3 regions of the Streptomyces sp. NPDC052036 genome follow, and region 2 is predicted to be linked to each of the others. Evidence: predicted binding sites of a transcription regulator. Region 2 holds the regulator's gene; each other region holds the start of a gene.
The links. The regulator HrcA, encoded in region 2, represses chaperone genes, less so after heat shock. The targets are predictions, from matches to a motif close to TTNGCACTCNGNNNNNCNGAGTGCNAA.

Region 1 (6,843 bases), on a different contig from region 2:
CGCGCGCTGCTCGGCGGGATCAGCTCCCGGACGGGGCGCAAGTACGGGCCGCAGTGACGGGCGCGGGCTCCGTGCGGAGGTGACGGGCGGAGGCTCCGTACGGAGGTGACGGGGGAGGTGGCCTCGCCGCTCCGGTGCGAAAATGGCCTTGACCGAACCGGACGCAGCGCGCCGGAGGCGACGTCATGACCTTCGTACAGCTCATCGAGTGCAGGACGGACCGGTTCGAGGAGATGAACCGGCTGATCGACGCATGGGTCGAACAGACCCGGGGGAAACGGACGGCCACGCACGACCTGGTCGGCAGAGACCGGTCCGACGGGTCGCACTTCGTCGAACTCGTGGAGTTCCCGTCGTACGAGGAGGCGATGCGGAACTCGAACCTGCCCGAGACCGGCAGGATCTTCCAGGAGATGGTCGCCCTGTGCGACGAGATGCCCGTCTTCATGGATCTCGACGTGGTGCGCGACGAGCAGTTGTGGGTCGACGCCGTGCGGCGCTTCTTCGCCACGCTCTCGGCGGCGGACGAACTGCCGCCGCTCAACGACCTGATCACGGAGGACTGCCACAGTCACGACCCCGTCAACCGGCACGCCACCATCGGACTGGACGCGATCCGGCGCGAGTGCCGGATGTGGCGGGACGCCTTCGACTTCGCCTTCACCACCCAGGACCTGATCGCGCAAGGCGAGCGGGTCTGCGCACGGTGGACCTGGAATGCCACGCACAAGGGCGAGTTCCTCGGGATCACCCCCACCGGACGGCAGGTCACCATGACCGGGATGACCCTGTTCCGGTTCGGGCCGGACGCGAAGATCGCCGACATCTGGTGGCAGTACGACCAGCTGGGGCTGATGGACCAGCTCGGCGCGCTCGACGCGCTGGAGGACTGAGGACTGCGGCCTCGCCCCCGGGCTGTCGCGCGCGGCGGAACGCGCCGAGGCCCGGCGCCCCGTTCTCAGGGGGCCGGGCCTCGGTCGGCTCGGAAGGATCAGCCGTCAGTGGGAGTGGCCGTGACCGTGACCCGCGGCGGCCGGCTCCTCCTCTTCCTTCTTCTCGACGACCAGGGTCTCGGTCGTGAGCAGCAGGGAGGCGATGGAGGCGGCGTTCTCCAGAGCGGAGCGGGTGACCTTGACCGGGTCGATGACGCCGGCCTTGACCAGGTCGCCGTACTCGCCGGTGGCGGCGTTGAACCCCTGGCCCTTCTCCAGCTCGGCGACCTTGGAGGTGATGACGTAGCCCTCCAGGCCGGCGTTCTCGGCGATCCAGCGCAGCGGCTCGACGACCGCGCGGCGGACCACGGCGACACCGGTGGCCTCGTCGCCGGTCTTGCCCAGGCCGCCCTCCAGCACCTTCGCGGCGTGGACGAGCGCGGAGCCACCACCGGAGACGATGCCCTCCTCGACCGCGGCGCGGGTCGCGGAGATGGCGTCCTCCAGACGGTGCTTCTTCTCCTTCAGCTCCACCTCGGTGGCGGCGCCGACCTTGATCACGCACACGCCGCCGGCCAGCTTCGCGAGGCGCTCCTGGAGCTTCTCGCGGTCCCAGTCGGAGTCCGTGGTCTCGATCTCGGCCTTGATCTGGGCGACGCGGCCCACGACGTCCTCGGACTTGCCGCCGCCGTCGACGACCGTGGTGTCGTCCTTAGTGACCGTCACGCGGCGGGCGGAGCCCAGCACGTCCAGGCCGACCTGGTCGAGCTTGAGGCCGACCTCCTCGGCGATGACCGTGGCGCCGGTGAGGACCGCCATGTCCTGCAGCATCGCCTTGCGGCGGTCACCGAAGCCGGGGGCCTTGACGGCGACGGCGTTGAAGGTGCCGCGGATCTTGTTCACGACGAGGGTGGACAGGGCCTCGCCCTCGACGTCCTCGGCGATGATCAGCAGCGGCTTGGAGGAGCCGGCCTGGATGACCTTCTCCAGCAGCGGCAGCAGGTCCGCGATGGCGGAGATCTTGCCCTGGGTGATGAGGATGTAGGGGTCGTCGAGGACGGCCTCCATGCGCTCCTGGTCCGTCACGAAGTACGGCGACAGGTAGCCCTTGTCGAAGGCCATGCCCTCGGTGAAGTCCAGCTCCAGACCAAAGGTGTTGGACTCCTCGACGGTGATGACACCGTCCTTGCCGACCTTGTCCATCGCCTCGGCGATGAGCTCGCCGACCTGCTGGTCCTGGGCGGACAGCGCGGCGACGGCGGCGATGTCGGACTTCTCCTCGATCGGACGCGCGGTGGCCAGCAGGTCCTCGGAGACCGCGGCGACGGCAGCGTCGATGCCCTTCTTCAGGGCGGCCGGGGAAGCACCCGCGGCGACGTTCTTGAGGCCCTCGCGCACCAGCGCCTGGGCGAGCACGGTGGCGGTGGTGGTGCCGTCACCCGCGATGTCGTTGGTCTTGGTCGCCACCTCCTTCACCAGCTGGGCGCCGAGGTTCTCGTAGGGGTCCTCGACCTCGACCTCACGGGCGATGGTGACACCGTCGTTGGTGATGGTCGGGGCGCCGAACTTCTTGTCGATGACGACGTTGCGGCCCTTGGGGCCGATCGTCACCTTGACCGTGTCGGCAAGCTTGTTGACGCCGCGCTCGAGGGCGCGACGGGCGTCCTCGTCGAACTTCAGGATCTTCGCCATGGAGCGTTTCAGTCCTCTCGTTGCGATCCCCGGCCGCTCCCCGGGAGCAGCCGCCATCGCGATGAAAAACGAACAGCGCCCCCGACACCCGGCTGATCAACGGTCGCGGGGCCAGGGGCGCAGTTCGAAGCAGTCTGCTTCGGTGAATTACTTCTCGATGATCGCGAGCACGTCGCGAGCCGAGAGAACGAGGTACTCCTCGTTGTTGTACTTCACCTCGGTGCCGCCGTACTTGCTGTAGAGCACCACGTCGCCGACCTTGACGTCGAGCTCGACGCGCTTGCCGTCCTCGATGCGGCCCGGGCCCACGGCGAGGACGACGCCCTCCTGGGGCTTCTCCTTCGCGGTGTCCGGGATGACCAGGCCAGAGGCCGTGGTCTGCTCGGCGTCCAGCGGCTGGACCACAATGCGGTCCTCGAGCGGCTTGATGGCAACCTTGGAGCTGGTGGTCGTCACGATCCGACCTCCCCCTTCGGAGATCTCACGGGGTTAACTGTCTGAGGTGGCGACCAGGTGGATCCGTCGTCGCGGGTGCCGGACCTGCCCGTCGCGTATTGGCACTCTCCAGTGGGGAGTGCCAGAGCCGAGACTATGACCGTGATTAGCACTCGGTCAAGCGGAGTGCCAATTGCCGGTGGCGCGGCGCGTGAACAGGGTGTCCGGGCCCGGCCTACAGGTAGTCCTCCAGGCGCCCCACCGTGAACCCTCTTGCCTGAATACGGCGCAGAAGCCGGGCCGTCTCGACGGCCAGCGAGGCGAGGGGGCGGCCGGCTTCATGGGCGAGGACGATGTCCCCCGAGTGAGGTGGCGCACCCCGGCCCCGGCGGCCGGCCCCCGGGCCCCGGGCGGGACGCCACAGGATCAGGGCCTTGATGCCGCAGTCCGCAGCGGCCTTCAGCGTCGTACGGTCGTATCCGCCCCGCGGGGGCCGCAACAGCCGGGTGGGCGCGCCCAGCCGCGCCTTCAGCCGGTCGCGCTGACCGCAGATCTCCGCGCGCTGCTCGTCGTACGGGCGGCCGCGCAGCGCGGCGTCGTGCAGGGCCCGGTTCTGGATGACCGCGCCGGCGGCCCGCAGCCGTGCGACGCGCGCATAGCCGGGATCCACGGCGCTGTCGGTGAGGAACACGCTGACCGGCAGCCGCAGTTCGCGGACCATGGCGACGAACCGGGGATCGTCCTCGGCACCCTCGTCGTAGGTCAGGAAGACGACCTTGTCATGGGTGGGGACGCGGTCGAGCACCGGCGGCAGGCGCTTCTCCGCCCGGCCCGTGGGGCGGTCGGGCCGGGGCGCGGGCGCGAGCGGGGCGGGCAGACCCCAGCGCCGGTAGGGCCGGCCGTGGGGGGCGTGCGTGGGGTGGACCCGCTGGGCCGCCTTCCTGCCCAGTCGTTCGATGGGGTCGACGGACTGGGCGCAGCCGGACAGCAGCGCGGCGGCGAGTACTCCGGCGACCATCGCCCGCACCGGGCGCCGCCCCCTCACGGTTGGTCCTCCGGATGTGCCGCCGCGCACCCCGCGTCCGCGGCCTCCTCCAGAAGTTTCCTGTCACCGTTCGCACGCTTTTGTTCATTTTGTCGTACGAGCCGCATGGTGTCGGATCCTCGCAGCCGACGCGGGCCACGGCGGGCCGACACCGCGGCCGGACGCACGCCGTCCACCGACTGGCCGACAATGGCCCCGTGAACGACCTCTCCCTCGACTCCCTCCTCGGCCCCGAGGGCCGCGCCCTCCTCGACGAGGTGCGCGGCACCGCCCCGGCCGAGGAGCTGGCCGTCGCCACCCGGCTGCGCCGCGAGCACCCCGCCGAACTGGTGTCGGCGGCCCTCACCCAGGCGCGGCTGCGCGAGCGGGCGGCGGCGAAGTTCGGGGCCGAGGACGCGCAGCGGATGTTCTTCACCCCGAACGGCGTCGAGCAGTCGACCAGGACGACGGTCGCCGCCCATCGCGCGCAGCGGCTGCGGGCGATGGGCGTGACCTCCGTCGCCGACCTGTGCTGCGGCATCGGCGGCGACGCGATCGCCCTCGCCCGGGCCGGCATCCGGGTGCTCGCCGTGGACCGCGACCCGCTGACCGCGGCGGTGGCGCGGGCGAACGCCGAGGCGCTCGGCCTGTCCGCGCTGATCGAGGTGCGCGAGGCCGATGTCACGCGGGTGGACGTCTCGTCGTACGACGCCGTCTTCGTGGATCCGGCACGGCGCGGCGGGCGCGGCCGCATCTTCGACCCGGAGGCGTACTCACCCCCGCTGTCCTGGGCCGTGGCCACCGCCCTGAAGGCGCCGCGCGCCGCGCTGAAGGTCGCGCCCGGCATCCCGCACGAGGCGGTGCCCGCAGACGCGGAGGCCGAGTGGATCTCGGACGGCGGGGACGTGAAGGAGGCGGTGCTGTGGTTCGGCACCGAACCCGGTCTCGTCCGCGCCACCCTGCTGCCCGGGCCCCGCGAAGTGCGCGGCCGCGGCCTGCCCGATCCGCCGGTGCGCCCGCTCGGGCGCTACCTCTACGAGCCCGACGGCGCCGTGATCCGCGCCCATCTGGTGGCGGAGGCGGCCGAGGAACTGGACGGCGGGCTGATCGACGAGACGATCGCGTACGTGACCGCGGACGCGCACCACGACTCCCCCTGGGCCACCGCCTACGAGATCACCGACCACCTCCCCTTCAACGTGAAGAAGCTGAAGGCCCTGCTGCGGGAGCGTCAGGTCGGGGTGCTGACCGTGAAGAAGCGCGGCTCGGCGGTGGAGCCGGAGGAACTGCGCCGCAAGGTCCTGCCCAAGCCGTACGGCCCCCACGCGGTGACCGTGTTCCTGACCCGGGTGGCGGGAGCACCGACGATGCTGCTGGGGCACCCGGTCTGACGGGCTCCCGGCCGCCTACCCGCACTCCCGGGCACGGGCCTGGAGGAGTTCCCGCTCACGTTCGTTGCGGGCCAGGGCGGCGGCGCGGACGAACTCGGCGCGGGCCTCGGCCGGGCGGCCCAGCCGGGCCAGCAGATCGCCGCGCACGCTCGGCAGCAAGTGGTAGCCCCGCAGGGCGGGTTCGGCGGACAGCCGGTCGACGATCTCCAGGGCCGGTCCGGGACCGTCCGCGTGCGACACGGCGACCGCGCGGTTCAGTTCGACGACGGGGGACGGGGACCGGGCGGCGAGCAGACCGTAGAGGGTGGCGATGGCGGTCCAGTCGGTCTCCTCGTAGGTGTAGGCGTGCGCATGGCACGCCGCGATCGCCGCCTGGAGGGTGTACGGGCCGGGCGCGCCGGCGGCGGTCGCCTCGGCGCGGGCCAGCGCGTTGATGCCGCGGGCGACGAGCATGCGGTTCCAGCGGCGGCGGTTCTGGTCCTTGAGAAGGACGGGGGCGCCGTCGGGCCCGGTGCGGGCGGGGGTGCGGGACGCCTGGAACTCCAGGAGCGAGGTCAGCGCGTGCACCTCCGGTTCCTTCGGCATGAGGGAGGACAGGATCCGTGCCAGACGCAGGGCGTCCTCGCACAGGGAGGGCCGCAGCCAGTCGTCGCCGGACGTGGCCGCGTAACCCTCGTTGAAGATCAGGTAGATGACGTCCAGGACGGAGCCGAGACGGGCCTCGCGGTCGGGGCCGTAGGGGACCTCGAAGGCGATGTTCCGCGTCGCCAGCGTGCGCTTGGCGCGGACGATGCGCTGGGCGATCGTCGGCTCCGGGACGAGATACGCGCGGGCGATCTCGGCCGTCGTCAGACCGCCGAGCAGCCGCAGGGTGAGAGCGGTGCGGGCCTCGGCCGACAGCACCGGGTGGCAGGTGGTGAAGACCAGGCGGAGCAGATCGTCGTCGATGTCGTCGGGATGCGCGGGCTCCTCGGGCGCCGCGGTGGTCTCCAGGTCCCGGCCGATCTCCGCCAGCTTGCGGGCGTAGCGCTCCCGGCGGCGGACCAGATCGACGGCGCGGTGCCGGGCGGTGGCCATGAGCCAGGCGCCGGGGTTGTCGGGCACGCCGTCCCGGGGCCACTGCTCCAGGGCCGCGACCAGCGCGTCCTGGGCCAGTTCCTCGGCGATCCCGACGTCACGGACGATACGGGCGACTCCCGCGACGACCCGGGGGGACTCCAGGCGGAAGACGGTCTCGATGGCGTGGCCGACGGGGGCGGCGGCGGGCTGCTGTTCCACAGCCCACCATGCAACACCCCTGCCGGGCGTACGCCAAGGAACGGTCAGGCCTCGGCGATCTCCCGCACCTCGCAGGTCACGGTCCAGTGCT
Region 2 (6,843 bases):
AAGATCCCCGCAGAACACCACCGCCCGCTCCCCGGGGACGAGAACCACCAGGTCGTGGGCCGTGTGGGCCGGGCCCAGATGCGCCAGCAGCACCTGTACCCCGCCCAGATCCAGCGTGCGTTCACCCGACACCTGCTGGTGCGGGCGCACCAGCACATCCCCGGCCTCGGCCGCCTCGGCCGCGTCCAGACCGTGCCGCACCGCGTCCGTGACCAGCACGTCACGCTCGCGGACGAACACCGCGTCCGTGCCCACCGCCCCGAACACCTCCGCGCCCGCGAACGCCGCCGCCCCGAGGACATGGTCGAAGTGGGGATGCGTCAGCGCGAGATGTGTCACACGCAGGTCCCCGCCGAGCTGCGCGAGCAGCCGCCGTGTCGCGGTGCGGCCGCGCGCCCTCGCCGAGACTCGACCCGGCGTCGATCATGAGGGCCCCGTGCTCGCCGACCACCAGCCCCGCCGTGCAGTCCCATCCCGGCAGCCGTGTGCGCCCTGCCCGGGCGCCGAGCGCCTCCCACCCGGCCTCTTCCCACCACACTGTCATGGGGTGACGCTATCCGCAGGCGCCCGGGCGGACAGGACAGGGCGGGACAGGTCGGTACACCTCGGCACGGCACAGGTGCCCGCCCTTGCCGGGGGCGTACCCGACGGCCGTACACTTGGCCCGGGGATGCTGGCACTCACCCGCACAGAGTGCCAGGGGAAGCGTCAAGGGGAACGGATCGCTGGAGGTGTGCGCATGCTGAGTGAACGCAGGCTCGAAGTGCTGCGCGCGATCGTCCAGGATTATGTGGGCACCGAGGAGCCGGTGGGCTCCAAGGCGCTCACCGAGCGGCACAACCTCGGCGTCTCCCCGGCCACCGTGCGCAACGACATGGCCGCGCTGGAGGACGAGGGCTATATCGCCCAGCCGCACACCAGCGCCGGACGCATCCCCACGGACAAGGGCTATCGCCTTTTCGTCGACAAGCTCGCGGCCGTCAAGCCGATGACCTCGCCCGAGCGCCGCGCGATCCAGAACTTCCTGGAGGGCGCCGTCGACCTCGACGACGTCGTGGCGCGTACGGTACGTCTGCTCGCGCAACTCACCCGGCAGGTCGCCGTCGTGCAGTACCCCTCGCTGACCCGCTCGACGGTGCGGCACGTGGAACTGCTGGCGATGGCGCCCGCGCGGGTGATGCTCGTGCTGATCACCGACACCGGCCGGGTCGAGCAGCGCATGATCGACTGCCCCGCGCCGTTTGGAGAAACGTCACTCGCGGATCTGCGGGCGCGACTCAACAGCCGGGTCGCCGGCCGCCGTTTCGCAGACGTCCCGCAGCTTGTGCAGGACCTGCCCGAGGCCTTCGAACCGGAGGACCGGGGCACGGTCTCCACGGTGCTCTCCACCCTTCTGGAGACCCTCGTGGAGGAGACCGAGGAGCGGCTGATCATCGGCGGCACCGCCAATCTCACCCGCTTCGGGCATGACTTCCCTCTCACCATCCGCCCCGTGCTGGAGGCACTGGAGGAGCAGGTCGTGCTCCTCAAGCTGCTGGGTGAGGCGAAGGATCCAGCCATGCGGGTGCGCATCGGCCATGAGAACGCCCACGAGGGACTCAACTCCACGTCGGTCGTCTCCGTGGGCTACGGTTCGGGCGGCGAGGCAGTAGCGAAACTCGGCGTGGTCGGACCGACCCGCATGGATTACCCGGGAACGATGGGAGCGGTACGAGCGGTGGCACGGTACGTCGGACAGATCCTGGCGGAGTCGTAAGTGGCCACGGACTACTACGCCGTACTCGGCGTGCGCCGCGACGCGTCGCAGGAAGAGATCAAGAAGGCGTTCCGTCGGCTCGCCCGCGAGCTGCACCCGGACGTCAACCCTGATCCCAAGACGCAGGAGCGGTTCAAGGAGATCAACGCCGCGTACGAGGTGCTCTCGGACCCGCAGAAGAAGCAGGTCTACGACCTCGGCGGCGACCCCCTGTCCCAGGCGGGCGGCGCGGGCGCGGGCGGCTTCGGCGCGGGCGGCTTCGGGAACTTCTCGGACATCATGGACGCGTTCTTCGGCACGGCGTCGCAGCGCGGACCGCGCTCGCGCACCCGTCGGGGCCAGGACGCCATGATCCGGCTGGAGATCGAGCTCGACGAGGCGGCCTTCGGCACCACGAAGGACATCCAGGTCGACACGGCCGTCGTCTGCAACACCTGCAACGGCGAGGGCGCCGCGCCCGGCACGTCCGCGCAGACCTGTGACATGTGCCGCGGCCGCGGCGAGGTCTCGCAGGTCACGCGGTCCTTCCTGGGCCAGGTCATGACCTCCCGGCCCTGCCCGCAGTGCCAGGGCTTCGGCACGATCGTCCCGAACCCGTGCCCGGAGTGCGCGGGCGACGGACGGGTGCGCTCCCGCCGGACGCTCACCGTCAAGATCCCCGCGGGCGTCGACAACGGCACCCGGATCCAGCTCGCCGGCGAGGGCGAGGTCGGCCCCGGCGGCGGTCCGGCCGGCGATCTGTACGTAGAGATCCACGAGCTGCCGCACCAGACCTTCCAGCGCCGTGGCGACGACCTGCACTGCACGGTCACCATCCCGATGACGGCGGCGGCCCTCGGCACCAAGGTGCCGCTGGAGACGCTGGACGGCATGGAGGAGGTCGACATCCGTCCTGGCACGCAGTCCGGGCAGTCGATCCCGCTGCACGGCCGAGGCATCACGCATCTGCGCGGCGGCGGCCGGGGCGACCTGGTCGTGCATGTCGAGGTGCAGACGCCGTCGAAGCTGGACCCCGAGCAGGAGCACCTGCTGCGGGAGCTGGCGAAGCTGCGCGGCGAGGAACGGCCGCAGGGCCAGTTCCAGCCGGGACAGCAGGGTCTGTTCTCACGCCTGAAGGACGCCTTCAACGGGCGCTGACCCTCCGCGGACACCACACCGGCGCCGGTCCCATCGGACCGGCGCCGGTGTGCTTCCCGGGGTGCCGTCGGCTGCCGCTCCCGACCCCGTTCCGGCCGCCCGTGAGCACCCTCCCACCGCCCTGACCGGCGGACGTTTCCGGGAGCATATGCCAGCGGAAGCCCGGATTCGGACTTGTTCGAAGGACGTGACAACATGCCGTCATGTCCTCCGTGCCGACCGATCTCCTCCGCCATCCGATCGTGCAGGCCCCCATGGCGGGCGGAGCCTCCGTGCCGCAGCTGGTGGCCGCCGTGTCCGAGGCGGGCGGCCTCGGGTTCCTCGCCGCCGGTTACAAGACCGCCGACGGCATGTACCAGGAGATCAAGCAGCTCCGCGGGCTCACCGCGCGTCCCTTCGGCGTGAACGTGTTCATGCCACAGCCCGATCAGGCGGACCCCGCCGCCGTCGAGGTCTACGCCGAACAGCTCGCCGGCGAGGTCACCTGGTACAAGGCCGAGCTGGGCGACCCCGACAGCGGCCGCGACGACGGCTACGACGCCAAGCTCGCCGTCCTCCTCGACGACCCGGTGCCGGCGGTCTCCTTCCACTTCGGCGTCCCCGCCCCCTCGGTCCTTCAGTCCCTGCGCCGCGCGGGCACCTTCACCCTGGTCACCGCGACCACCGCCGAGGAGGCCCTCGCCGTGCAGGAGGCGGGCGCCGACGCGGTGATCGCACAGGGCGTCGAGGCCGGCGGCCACCAGGGCACCCACCGCGACAGCGCAGAGAACGACGGCTCCGGCATCGGGCTGCTGACCCTGGTCGCCCAGATCCGCGAGGCCGTACGCATCCCGATCGTCGCGGCCGGCGGCCTCATGCGCGGCAGCCAGATCGCCGCGGTGCTCGCGGCGGGCGCGAGCGCGGCCCAGCTGGGCACCGCGTTCCTCGCCACCCCCGAGTCCGGCGCGCACCCCCTGCACAAGCAGGCGCTGACCGACCCCCTGTTCGTCCGGACGGAGCTGACGCGCGCCTTCTCCGGGCGCCCGGCCCGCGCCCTGGTCAACCGGTTCATGCGGGAGCACGGACCGTACACGCCCGCCGCCTACCCCGAGATCAACCACCTCACCTCGCCGCTGCGCAAGGCGGCCGCCAAGGCCGACGACCCGCAGGGCATGTCGCTGTTCGCCGGTCAGGGCCACCGCCTGGCCCGTGACCTGCCCGCCGGACGCCTGGTGGAGGTCCTGGCGGCGGAACTCCGGGAGGCCGCGACAGCGTTGTCCACGGGCGGTGCCGGTCGATGACGGCGCCCGTGTTCGTCGTGGACCGGCTCGACGCCATCGGTCCGGAGTTCGTGCTCGACGGCCCCGAGGGACGGCACGCGGTCTCGGTGAAGCGGCTGCGGCCGGGGGAGGCCGTCGTCCTGACCGACGGCGCCGGACGCCGGGCGGAGTGCGAGGTCATCGGCACCGAGGGCAAGGACCGGCTGGTCGTCCGGGTGACCTCGGTGTCCGAGGAGCCGCCGCAGACACCCCGGATCACCGTCGTCCAGGCACTGCCCAAGGGTGACCGCGGCGAGCTGGCAGTGGAGACCATGACCGAGGTCGGCGTCGACGCGATCGTCCCCTGGCAGGCCTCCCGCTGCATCACCCAGTGGAAGGGCGACCGGGGGCTGAAGGCCCTCGGCAAGTGGCGGGCCACCGCCCGCGAGGCGGGCAAGCAGTCCCGCCGGGTGCGCTTCCCCGAGGTCGCGGACGCGGCGACGACCAAGCAGGTCGCGGCACTTCTTGCCGAGGCCGACTTCGCGGCGGTCCTGCACGAGAGCGGCGAGGACCCTCTTGCGGCCGTGGAACTCCCCACCGAGGGCGAGATCGTGCTGGTCGTCGGGCCCGAAGGAGGCGTCGCCCCCGAGGAGTTGACCCTGTTCGAGGAGGCGGGCGCGCGGGCCTTCCGGCTGGGGCACACCGTGCTGCGCACCTCGACCGCCGGCACCGCGGCGGCCGCGCTGCTGCTCGGCCGCACCGGACGCTGGTCCTGACCTTCGGGGGTACACCATGGAACTCGCCCAGGTACGGCTGCTGGTCTCGGACTTCGCCGCCTGCTACCGGTTCTACGCCGACGTCCTCGGCCTCAAGCCCCAGTCGGGAGCCGAGGACGGCCCGTACGAGAAGTTCTCTCCCACTGTCGGCTCGGCCGGCATCGCCCTCCAGGACCGGGCGATGATGGCCCGCGTCCTGGGCGAACTGGGCGACGCCGCGACGGGCCACCGCTCGCTCGTGGTGCTGCGCGTGGACGACCTGGACGCGTACTGCGAGCGCATCACCTCCCGTGGCGTGACCCTTCTGCACGGCCCGGCCCCCCTGACCGACCGTATGCGCGTCGCCCACCTCAAGGACCCCGAGGGCAACCTCGTGGAACTCCAGGAATGGCTTCTGCTGCGCGGCTGACGGCGCGTCGGGAGGCGTGACAAGGGGGCGCTCGGTGGCCCTATGCGCTCTACCGCCGGCGGCGGGAGAGTGGCAGGCTGCCCTCCATGGGGGCATTGAGGCGGATTCGGCGGCGCCCGCGGGGACGGCGGGCCCTGGCGGCGACCGGACTCGTGGCGGTCGCCATGGGCGCGGCCGTGGCGTGCCAGCCCGGTGACCTGAGCACCGTGGCGGCGGCGTACACCACCGACCAGACCGCGACCAGGGAGCTCCAGCGGCACCATGTGACCGTGCGCTGGCTCAGCTGCACGGGCGGCTACGGCACCGGCGGCACCGCCACCCGCTCCGCCGGCACACCCGCACCGACCCAGACCACCGTCGTCAGCGTCGACTGCCAGGGCAAGACCGGCGACGACAAGGACATCACCGTCAAGGGCAGGATCACCCGGGTCGTCGACGGCAGATGCGTCCGCGGGGACCTGCGGGCCACCGTGGGCGGCAGGCAGTGGTTCCATGTCAGCGGCCTCGGCAACTGCGACGCCGCCCCGACACCGACGTACCAGCAGCCCGGCACCTACCAGCCGGCCCCCGGCCTGCCCGGACCCACCGTCACCGTGACGAGGACCATCTGGTGCCAGGGCGACCCCACCTGCTGGCCCGTCCAGGGCAAATGATCCGTACGACCCCGTACGACCCAGCATGACGATCCGGGGCGACTGACAAAACCCCTGTCCGTGAACACACTTGCTGCTTAGGGTGACCTGGTGACTCAGTCCACATCGCCCGCGTACCTCCGCTTCCCGCATCTGCACGGCGAGTTGGTCGCCTTCACCGCCGAGGACGACGTCTGGGTCGCCCCGCTCGACGGCGGCCGTGCCTGGCGGGTCAGCGCCGACAACGTCCCGGTCAACCACCCCCGGATATCCCCGGACGGTCAGACCGTGGCCTGGACCTCCACCCACGACGGCGCTCCCGAGGTGTATGCCGCCCCGATCGACGGCGGCCCCGCCCAGCGCCTGACCCACTGGGGCAGTGGCAAGACCCAGGTGCGCGGCTGGACCCCCGACGGACGGGTACTCGCCCTCAGCACGGTCGGCCAGGCCTCCCTGCGCCGCACCTGGGCGCACGCCGTACCGCTGGACGGCGGACCGGCCACCACCCTGCCGTACGGGCCTGTCGGCGAGGTCGCCCACGGCCCGGCCACCGTGCTGCTGAGCGCGCCCATGGGCCGCGAGGCCGCCTGGTGGAAGCGGTACCGCGGCGGCACGGCCGGCAAGCTGTGGATCGAACGGTCCGCCGACGGCGAAGGGACCGGGGAGTTCGTACGGCTCCACGAGGACATCGACGGCAACATCGAGTACCCGTGCTGGGTCGGGGAACGCATCGCCTTCCTCTCCGACCACGAGGGCGTCGGAGCGCTGTACTCGTCGCTCGCCGACGGCTCGGACCTGCGCCGCCACACCCCCCTCGACCACTTCTACGCCCGGCACGCGGCCACCGACGGAACCCGGGTCGTGTACTCCTCCGCCGGTGAACTCTGGCTCCTGG
Region 3 (6,843 bases), on a different contig from region 2:
GACGACTCCGGCAACCCGACGCACTCCTTCAAGGACCGCGTGGTCGCCCAGGCGCTGGAGGCGGCGCGCGCCTTCGGCTTCACCACCCTCTCCTGCTCCTCCACCGGCAACCTGGCGGGCGCGGTGGGCGCCGCGGCGGCCCGGGCCGGCTTCCGCTCCTGCGTCTTCATCCCGCACGACCTGGAGCAGGGCAAGATCGTCATGGCCGCGGTCTACGGCGGCGAGCTGGTCGGCATCGAGGGCAACTACGACGATGTGAACCGCTTCTGCTCGGAGCTGATCGGCGACCCGGTCGGCGAGGGCTGGGGCTTCGTCAACGTCAACCTGCGCCCGTACTACGCGGAGGGGTCCAAGACCCTGGCGTACGAGATCGCCGAGCAGCTGGGCTGGCGGCTGCCGGACCAGATCGTGGTCCCGATCGCCTCCGGCTCCCAGCTCACGAAGATCGACAAGGGGCTGCAGGAGCTGATCAAACTCGGGCTGGTCGAGGACCGCCCGTACAAGATCTTCGGTGCCCAGGCCGAGGGCTGCTCCCCGGTGTCGACCGCGTTCAAGGCGGGCCGCGACGTCGTACGGCCGCAGAAGCCGGACACGATCGCCAAGTCGCTGGCGATCGGCAACCCGGCGGACGGTCCCTATGTCCTCGACATCGCGCGCCGCACCGGAGGGGCCGTGGAGGACGTGACGGACGCGCAGATCGTGGACGCCATCAAGCTGCTCGCCCGCACCGAGGGCATCTTCGCGGAGACGGCGGGCGGTGTGACGGTGGGCGTCACCCGCAAGCTGGTCGAGAGCGGTGCGCTCGACCCGACGAAGACGACCGTCGTCCTCAACACCGGCGACGGCCTCAAGACCCTGGACGCGGTGGCGGGCACCGGCCTCACCGCGACGATCCGTCCGACCCTGGACTCCTTCCGAGAGGCTGGCCTCGCATGAGCGTGACCGTTCGCATCCCCACCATCCTGCGCACCTACACCGGAGGCCGGGCCGAGGTCGCCGCCGAGGGCGCGACCCTCGCCGACGTCATCGCCGACCTGGAGAAGAACCACACCGGCATCGCCGCCCGCGTCCTCGACGACCAGGGCAAGCTGCGCCGCTTCGTCAATGTGTACGTCAACGACGACGACGTCCGCTTCGAGCAGGGCCTTCAGACGGCCACCCCGGACGGCGTGGGCGTCTCCATCATCCCGGCTGTCGCGGGTGGCTGACGGCCGTTCATCCCCGCGCGACCATTACCCTCGGTAAGGTCGAGTACCGAGAGTTCACCGAATTGCCCTCTCCGTGACAGAAGCGGAGGGGGCAATTCTGCATGGTTGAGCACGGTACAGTTGGGGAACTCGCTCCCCGTTTTCCGGTCGGACAACCGGTGTCCCTGCCGCCCGTCCGACAAGAAGCAGCCAAAGTAGGCAGGGGTTTTGCGCCATCCATTCCTTTTGTCGGGCCCGACTTGCCCTGAATTCGGGTGAATTCTTAGTACATTCCCGACCGGTCGTGCCCGGAATTCTCGTCCGATTGACCTGTTGCACACGGCAGTTGGACAGATACATTCAGCCGCGGTCGACGCGTTCCGGCGCACGCCCCCAACCGTTGGGGGGTGAGGTCTGACCCGGATCCGCGAAGTGTGGATCTGTGCAAGGGCCAGTAATAGGGGAGTTAGGCATGGCTCAGGGCACCGTCAAGTGGTTCAACGCGGAGAAGGGGTACGGCTTCATCGCGGTCGACGGTGGTGCGGATGTATTCGTCCACTACAGCGCGATCCAGATGGACGGCTACCGCACCCTGGAAGAGGGCCAGCGGGTCGAGTTCGAGATCTCGCAGGGTCAGAAGGGGCCGCAGGCGGACATGGTCCGTCTGGCCGGCTGAGTTGCGCGCCGACGACTGAACTGTTCGACGTGTCGAGGGGCTCGTATCCCGTACGGGATACGAGCCCCTCGGTCTGTCCGGATCCGATGGGTCCGGACGCGACGGGGGCGCGCGGGGAGTCGCGGCGGGGGCTGCTGCGCGCCCTCCGGCGAGCGCGCTTCGCGGGCGCGCCGTGCGCCCACCCGTCACCCGGCCACCACCCCCCATCGAGCCCGCTTCGCGGGCAGCGTCTTGCACTCTCGGGGGGCGAGTGCTAATCATTGGCGTTAGCACTCTGAAGGTGAGAGTGACAAAGAAGGACCGGGTCGGTGAGGCCACGGACCGGGTGGGGCAAGGAACCTCCGGCCGGGGCCGTCCGTCGCGGGCGCGGGCGCGGTCCGAAGTAATCACCCCCAGTCCTGGAGGGACCACTTCACATGGCCAAGATCATCGCGTTCGACGAGGAGGCGCGGCGCGGCCTCGAGCGCGGCATGAACCAGCTCGCGGACGCCGTGAAGGTGACGCTCGGCCCCAAGGGCCGCAACGTCGTCCTCGAGAAGAAGTGGGGCGCCCCCACGATCACCAACGATGGTGTGTCCATCGCCAAGGAGATCGAGCTCGAGGACCCGTACGAGAAGATCGGCGCCGAGCTGGTCAAGGAAGTCGCCAAGAAGACGGACGACGTCGCCGGTGACGGTACGACCACCGCGACCGTGCTCGCCCAGGCGCTGGTCCGCGAGGGCCTGCGCAACGTGGCCGCCGGTGCCAACCCCATGGCTCTGAAGCGCGGTATCGAGAAGGCCGTCGAGGCCGTCTCCGCCGCCCTGCTGGAGCAGGCGAAGGACGTCGAGACCAAGGAGCAGATCGCCTCCACGGCCTCCATCTCCGCCGCCGACACCCAGATCGGCGAGCTCATCGCCGAGGCCATGGACAAGGTCGGCAAGGAAGGCGTCATCACCGTCGAGGAGTCGCAGACCTTCGGTCTGGAGCTCGAGCTCACCGAGGGCATGCGCTTCGACAAGGGCTACATCTCGGCGTACTTCGCCACCGACATGGAGCGTATGGAGGCCGTCCTCGACGACCCGTACATCCTGATCGCCAACTCCAAGATCTCCTCGGTCAAGGACCTGCTCCCGCTGCTGGAGAAGGTCATGCAGTCGGGCAAGCCGCTGCTGATCATCGCCGAGGACGTCGAGGGCGAGGCCCTGTCGACCCTGGTCGTCAACAAGATCCGTGGCACCTTCAAGTCCGTCGCCGTCAAGGCCCCGGGCTTCGGTGACCGCCGCAAGGCCATGCTCGGTGACATCGCCATCCTCACGGGCGGCGAGGTCATCTCCGAGGAGGTCGGCCTCAAGCTGGAGAACGCGACCCTGGACCTCCTGGGCCGCGCCCGCAAGGTCGTCATCACCAAGGACGAGACCACCATCGTGGACGGCTCCGGCTCCACCGACCAGGTCGCCGGTCGTGTGAACCAGATCCGCGCCGAGATCGAGAACAGCGACTCGGACTACGACCGCGAGAAGCTCCAGGAGCGCCTGGCGAAGCTGGCCGGCGGTGTGGCCGTCATCAAGGCCGGTGCCGCCACCGAGGTCGAGCTCAAGGAGCGCAAGCACCGCATCGAGGACGCCGTTCGCAACGCGAAGGCGGCCGTCGAGGAGGGCATCGTCGCCGGTGGTGGCGTGGCCCTGCTCCAGGCCTCCCAGGTCTTCGAGAAGCTGGAGCTGGAGGGCGACGAGGCCACCGGTGCCGCCGCCGTCAAGCTGGCGCTCGAGGCCCCGCTGAAGCAGATCGCCGTCAACGCCGGCCTTGAGGGCGGCGTCGTGGTGGAGAAGGTGCGCAACCTGACCCCGGGTCACGGCCTGAACGCCGCGACCGGCGAGTACGTCGACCTGGTCAAGGAAGGCATCATCGACCCGGCGAAGGTGACCCGTTCCGCGCTGCAGAACGCCGCCTCCATCGCCGCGCTGTTCCTCACCACCGAGGCCGTCATCGCCGACAAGCCGGAGAAGGCCGCCGCGCCCGCCGGCGGTGGCATGCCGGGCGGTGACATGGACTTCTGATCGACCCTGGTCGATCACCGTCCTGACCGAGGGCGGCATCCCCTGTTCCGACAGGGGGTGCCGCCCTCGGGCGTGTCCGGGGTCACGCCCGTGGTGCGCCGGGGTGCGGAATACGGGGTACTGCAATCGGCGTTTGCTTTATGAGGTGCAACAATGCGCGTGCACATACCACCCGGTTAGCAGAGCCACCACGAGGAGCCCACGTGACCGTCGCCCCGTCTCCCGCCTCCCGCGCGGCCCGGATCCTGTCCCGGCCGATCACCCTCAACGGCCTCACGGTCCCGAACCGGATCGCGATGGCCCCGATGACCCGTATGTTCTCCACGGACGGCGTTCCCGGCGAGGACGTGTCGGCGTACTACGCCCGCCGGGCGGCCGCCGGTGTCGGTCTGATCGTCACCGAGGGCACGTATGTGGGCCACGCGTCGGCGGGTCAGAGCAGCCGGGTGCCGCGCTTCCACGGCGAGGAGCAGCTCGCGGGCTGGGCGAAGGTCGCCGAGGCGGTGCACGCGGCAGGCGGCACGATCGTCCCGCAGTTGTGGCACGTCGGCATGGTCCGCGAGGAGGGCCGGCCGCCGTTCGCCGACGCCCCCGCCGTCGGCCCCTCGGGTCTGCGCATCGGCGCCACCGAGGCCACCGGCAAGACCATGGACCGGGCCGACCTGGACGCCGTGATCGGCGCGTTCGCGCAGGCCGCGGCCGACGCCGAGCGCATCGGCTTCGACGGTGTGGAGATCCACGGCGCCCACGGCTACCTCGTCGACCAGTTCCTGTGGGAGGGCACCAACCGCCGTTCCGACGCCTACGGCGGCGACGCGGTGGCCCGCACGAAGTTCGGGGCGGAGATCGTGGCCGCCGTACGGGAGACGGTCTCGGCGGAGTTCCCGGTCATTTTCCGCTACTCGCAGTGGAAGCAGGACGCCTACGACGCCCGGCTCGCGGAGACCCCCGAGGAGCTGGAGGCGATCCTGACCCCGCTGGCCGCGGCCGGTGTCGACGTCTTCCACGCCTCCACCCGCCGCTACTGGCTGCCGGAGTTCGACGGTTCGGACCTCAACCTGGCGGGCTGGACCAAGAAGCTCACGGGCAAGCAGGTCATCACCGTCGGCTCGGTGGGTCTGGACGGCGATTTCATCAGCGGCTTCCAGGGCGAGGGCGCCCCGGTCAAGGCCATCGACAACCTCCTGGACCGCCTGGAGGCGGACGAGTTCGACATGGTCGCGGTGGGCCGCGCCCTGCTCCAGGACCCCGAGTGGGCGGCGAAGGTCCTGGCGGGCCGGTTCGACGAGCTGACGTCGTACGACGCGGCAGCGGTGCAGACCCTGTACTGATCGGTGCCCCGGGCGGCCCCCGCGCCTCGAGCGAGCGCGGGGCCGTGCCGGCCGTCGTACCAGGTTCCCCCTCGGGGTCGCTGTCCCTCTCGGGCGCCTGGCTCGCCTTCAATCGGCCCCGCGCCTGTCTCGATTTCGTAGGGTGCTTCCGTGGGCGATTTACCTTGCTTAAGTCAATCAACCGACTTAAGGTTGCCTGAGTCAAGCACGCCTGCACTCCGACGGAGGCACTCTTCATGTCCGACGCACTCGCCCGGCCCGCCGAGGCCGGGCCGTCCGCGGCGCCGAGATCGAACGTCCTGGTCGCGGTGCTCGCCTTCGGAGGCATCGTGGTCTCGCTGATGCAGACCCTGGTGATCCCGATCGTCCCCGAGCTGCCGAAGCTCCTGGGCGCCTCCTCCTCGGACACCGCCTGGGCCGTCACCGCGACCCTGCTCGCCGCCGCCGTCGCCACCCCGGTGATGGGCCGCCTCGGAGACATGTACGGCAAGCGCCGCATGCTGCTGACCGGGCTGTCGATGCTGGTCGTCGGCTCGGTCACCGTCGCTCTCAGCGACGCCCTGACGCCGGTGATCGTGGGCCGCGCCCTCCAGGGCCTCGCCTCCGGTGTCATCCCGCTCGGCATCAGCATCATGCGCGACGAACTGCCCGCCGAGCGGCTGGGTTCGGCGACCGCGATGATGAGCGCCTCGCTCGGTGTCGGCGGCGCCCTCGGCCTGCCCGCCGCCGCGGTCATCGCCGAGAACTTCGACTGGCACATGCTGTTCTGGACCTCTGCCGCGCTCGGTGCGGTCGCCGCCGTCCTCGTCGCGGCCCTTGTCCCGGAGTCGGCGGTGCGCAGCGGCGGCCGGTTCGACGCGCTCGGCGCGCTCGGCATGGCGGCCGGACTGATGTGCCTTCTGCTGGCGGTCTCCAAGGGCGCCGACTGGGGCTGGGCCGGTGGCACCACCCTCGGCCTGTTCGCGGCGGCCGTCCTGATCCTGCTGGTGTGGGGCGTCTTCGAACTGCGCGTGGCGGAGCCGCTGGTGGACCTGCGTACCACCGCCCGCCGGCAGGTGCTGGTCACCAACCTCGCCTCGGTGGCGCTCGGCTTCGGCATGTTCGCGATGTCCCTCGTCATCCCGCAGCTGCTGCAACTGCCCGCGGCCACGGGCTACGGCCTCGGCAAGTCCCTGCTGACGGCCGGTCTGGTCATGGCGCCCTCCGGCCTGGTGATGATGGCGACGGCTCCGGTGTCGGCCGCCGTCTCGCGCGCCAAGGGTCCGAAGACGACTCTGATGATCGGCGCGCTGATCGTGGCCGCCGGCTACGGCATCAACATCGCGCTGATGGACCAGGTCTGGCACTTCGTGCTGGTCTCCTGTGTCATCGGCGCCGGCATCGGCTTCACCTACGGCGCCATGCCCGCCCTCATCATGGGGGCCGTGCCCGCCTCCGAGACCGGGTCCGCCAACAGCCTCAACACCCTGATGCGCTCCATCGGCACGTCCACCGCGAGCGCGGTGGCCGGTGTCATCCTGGCCCAGATGACCACGACCCTGGGGCCCGTCACCCTCCCGTCGGAGAGCGGCTTCAAGACCGTTCTGGCCATCGGCGCGGGCGCCGCTCTC

Region 1: the regulator HrcA is predicted to act here: its motif matches at 3,226-3,252, upstream of groES (co-chaperone GroES).
Region 3: the regulator HrcA is predicted to act here: its motif matches at 2,130-2,156, upstream of groL (chaperonin GroEL).

The regions. Positions count from the first base shown of each region.
Region 1 covers NZ_JBFAWW010000027.1:20,835-27,677, reverse strand. Annotated here, with positions in the region: gene AB0L95_RS29615 (SDR family oxidoreductase) at 1-57, shown strand, start outside; gene AB0L95_RS29610 (ester cyclase) at 186-893, shown strand; gene groL (chaperonin GroEL) at 999-2,624, opposite strand; gene groES (co-chaperone GroES) at 2,772-3,080, opposite strand; gene AB0L95_RS29595 (polysaccharide deacetylase family protein) at 3,295-4,077, opposite strand; gene AB0L95_RS29590 (methyltransferase domain-containing protein) at 4,302-5,474, shown strand; gene AB0L95_RS29585 (sigma-70 family RNA polymerase sigma factor) at 5,490-6,752, opposite strand; gene AB0L95_RS29580 (YciI family protein) at 6,797-6,843, opposite strand, start outside.
Region 2 covers NZ_JBFAWW010000024.1:44,970-51,812, forward strand. Annotated here, with positions in the region: partial or broken gene AB0L95_RS28180 (MBL fold metallo-hydrolase) at 1-544, opposite strand, end outside; gene hrcA (heat-inducible transcriptional repressor HrcA) at 740-1,756, shown strand; gene dnaJ (molecular chaperone DnaJ) at 1,757-2,893, shown strand; gene AB0L95_RS28195 (nitronate monooxygenase) at 3,097-4,173, shown strand; gene AB0L95_RS28200 (16S rRNA (uracil(1498)-N(3))-methyltransferase) at 4,170-4,907, shown strand; gene AB0L95_RS28205 (VOC family protein) at 4,924-5,316, shown strand; gene AB0L95_RS28210 (hypothetical protein) at 5,403-5,969, shown strand; gene AB0L95_RS28215 (S41 family peptidase) at 6,060-6,843, shown strand, end outside.
Region 3 covers NZ_JBFAWW010000002.1:64,384-71,226, forward strand. Annotated here, with positions in the region: gene thrC (threonine synthase) at 1-936, shown strand, start outside; gene AB0L95_RS04360 (MoaD/ThiS family protein) at 933-1,208, shown strand; gene AB0L95_RS04365 (cold-shock protein) at 1,660-1,863, shown strand; gene groL (chaperonin GroEL) at 2,280-3,902, shown strand; gene AB0L95_RS04375 (NADH:flavin oxidoreductase) at 4,106-5,233, shown strand; gene AB0L95_RS04380 (MFS transporter) at 5,470-6,843, shown strand, end outside.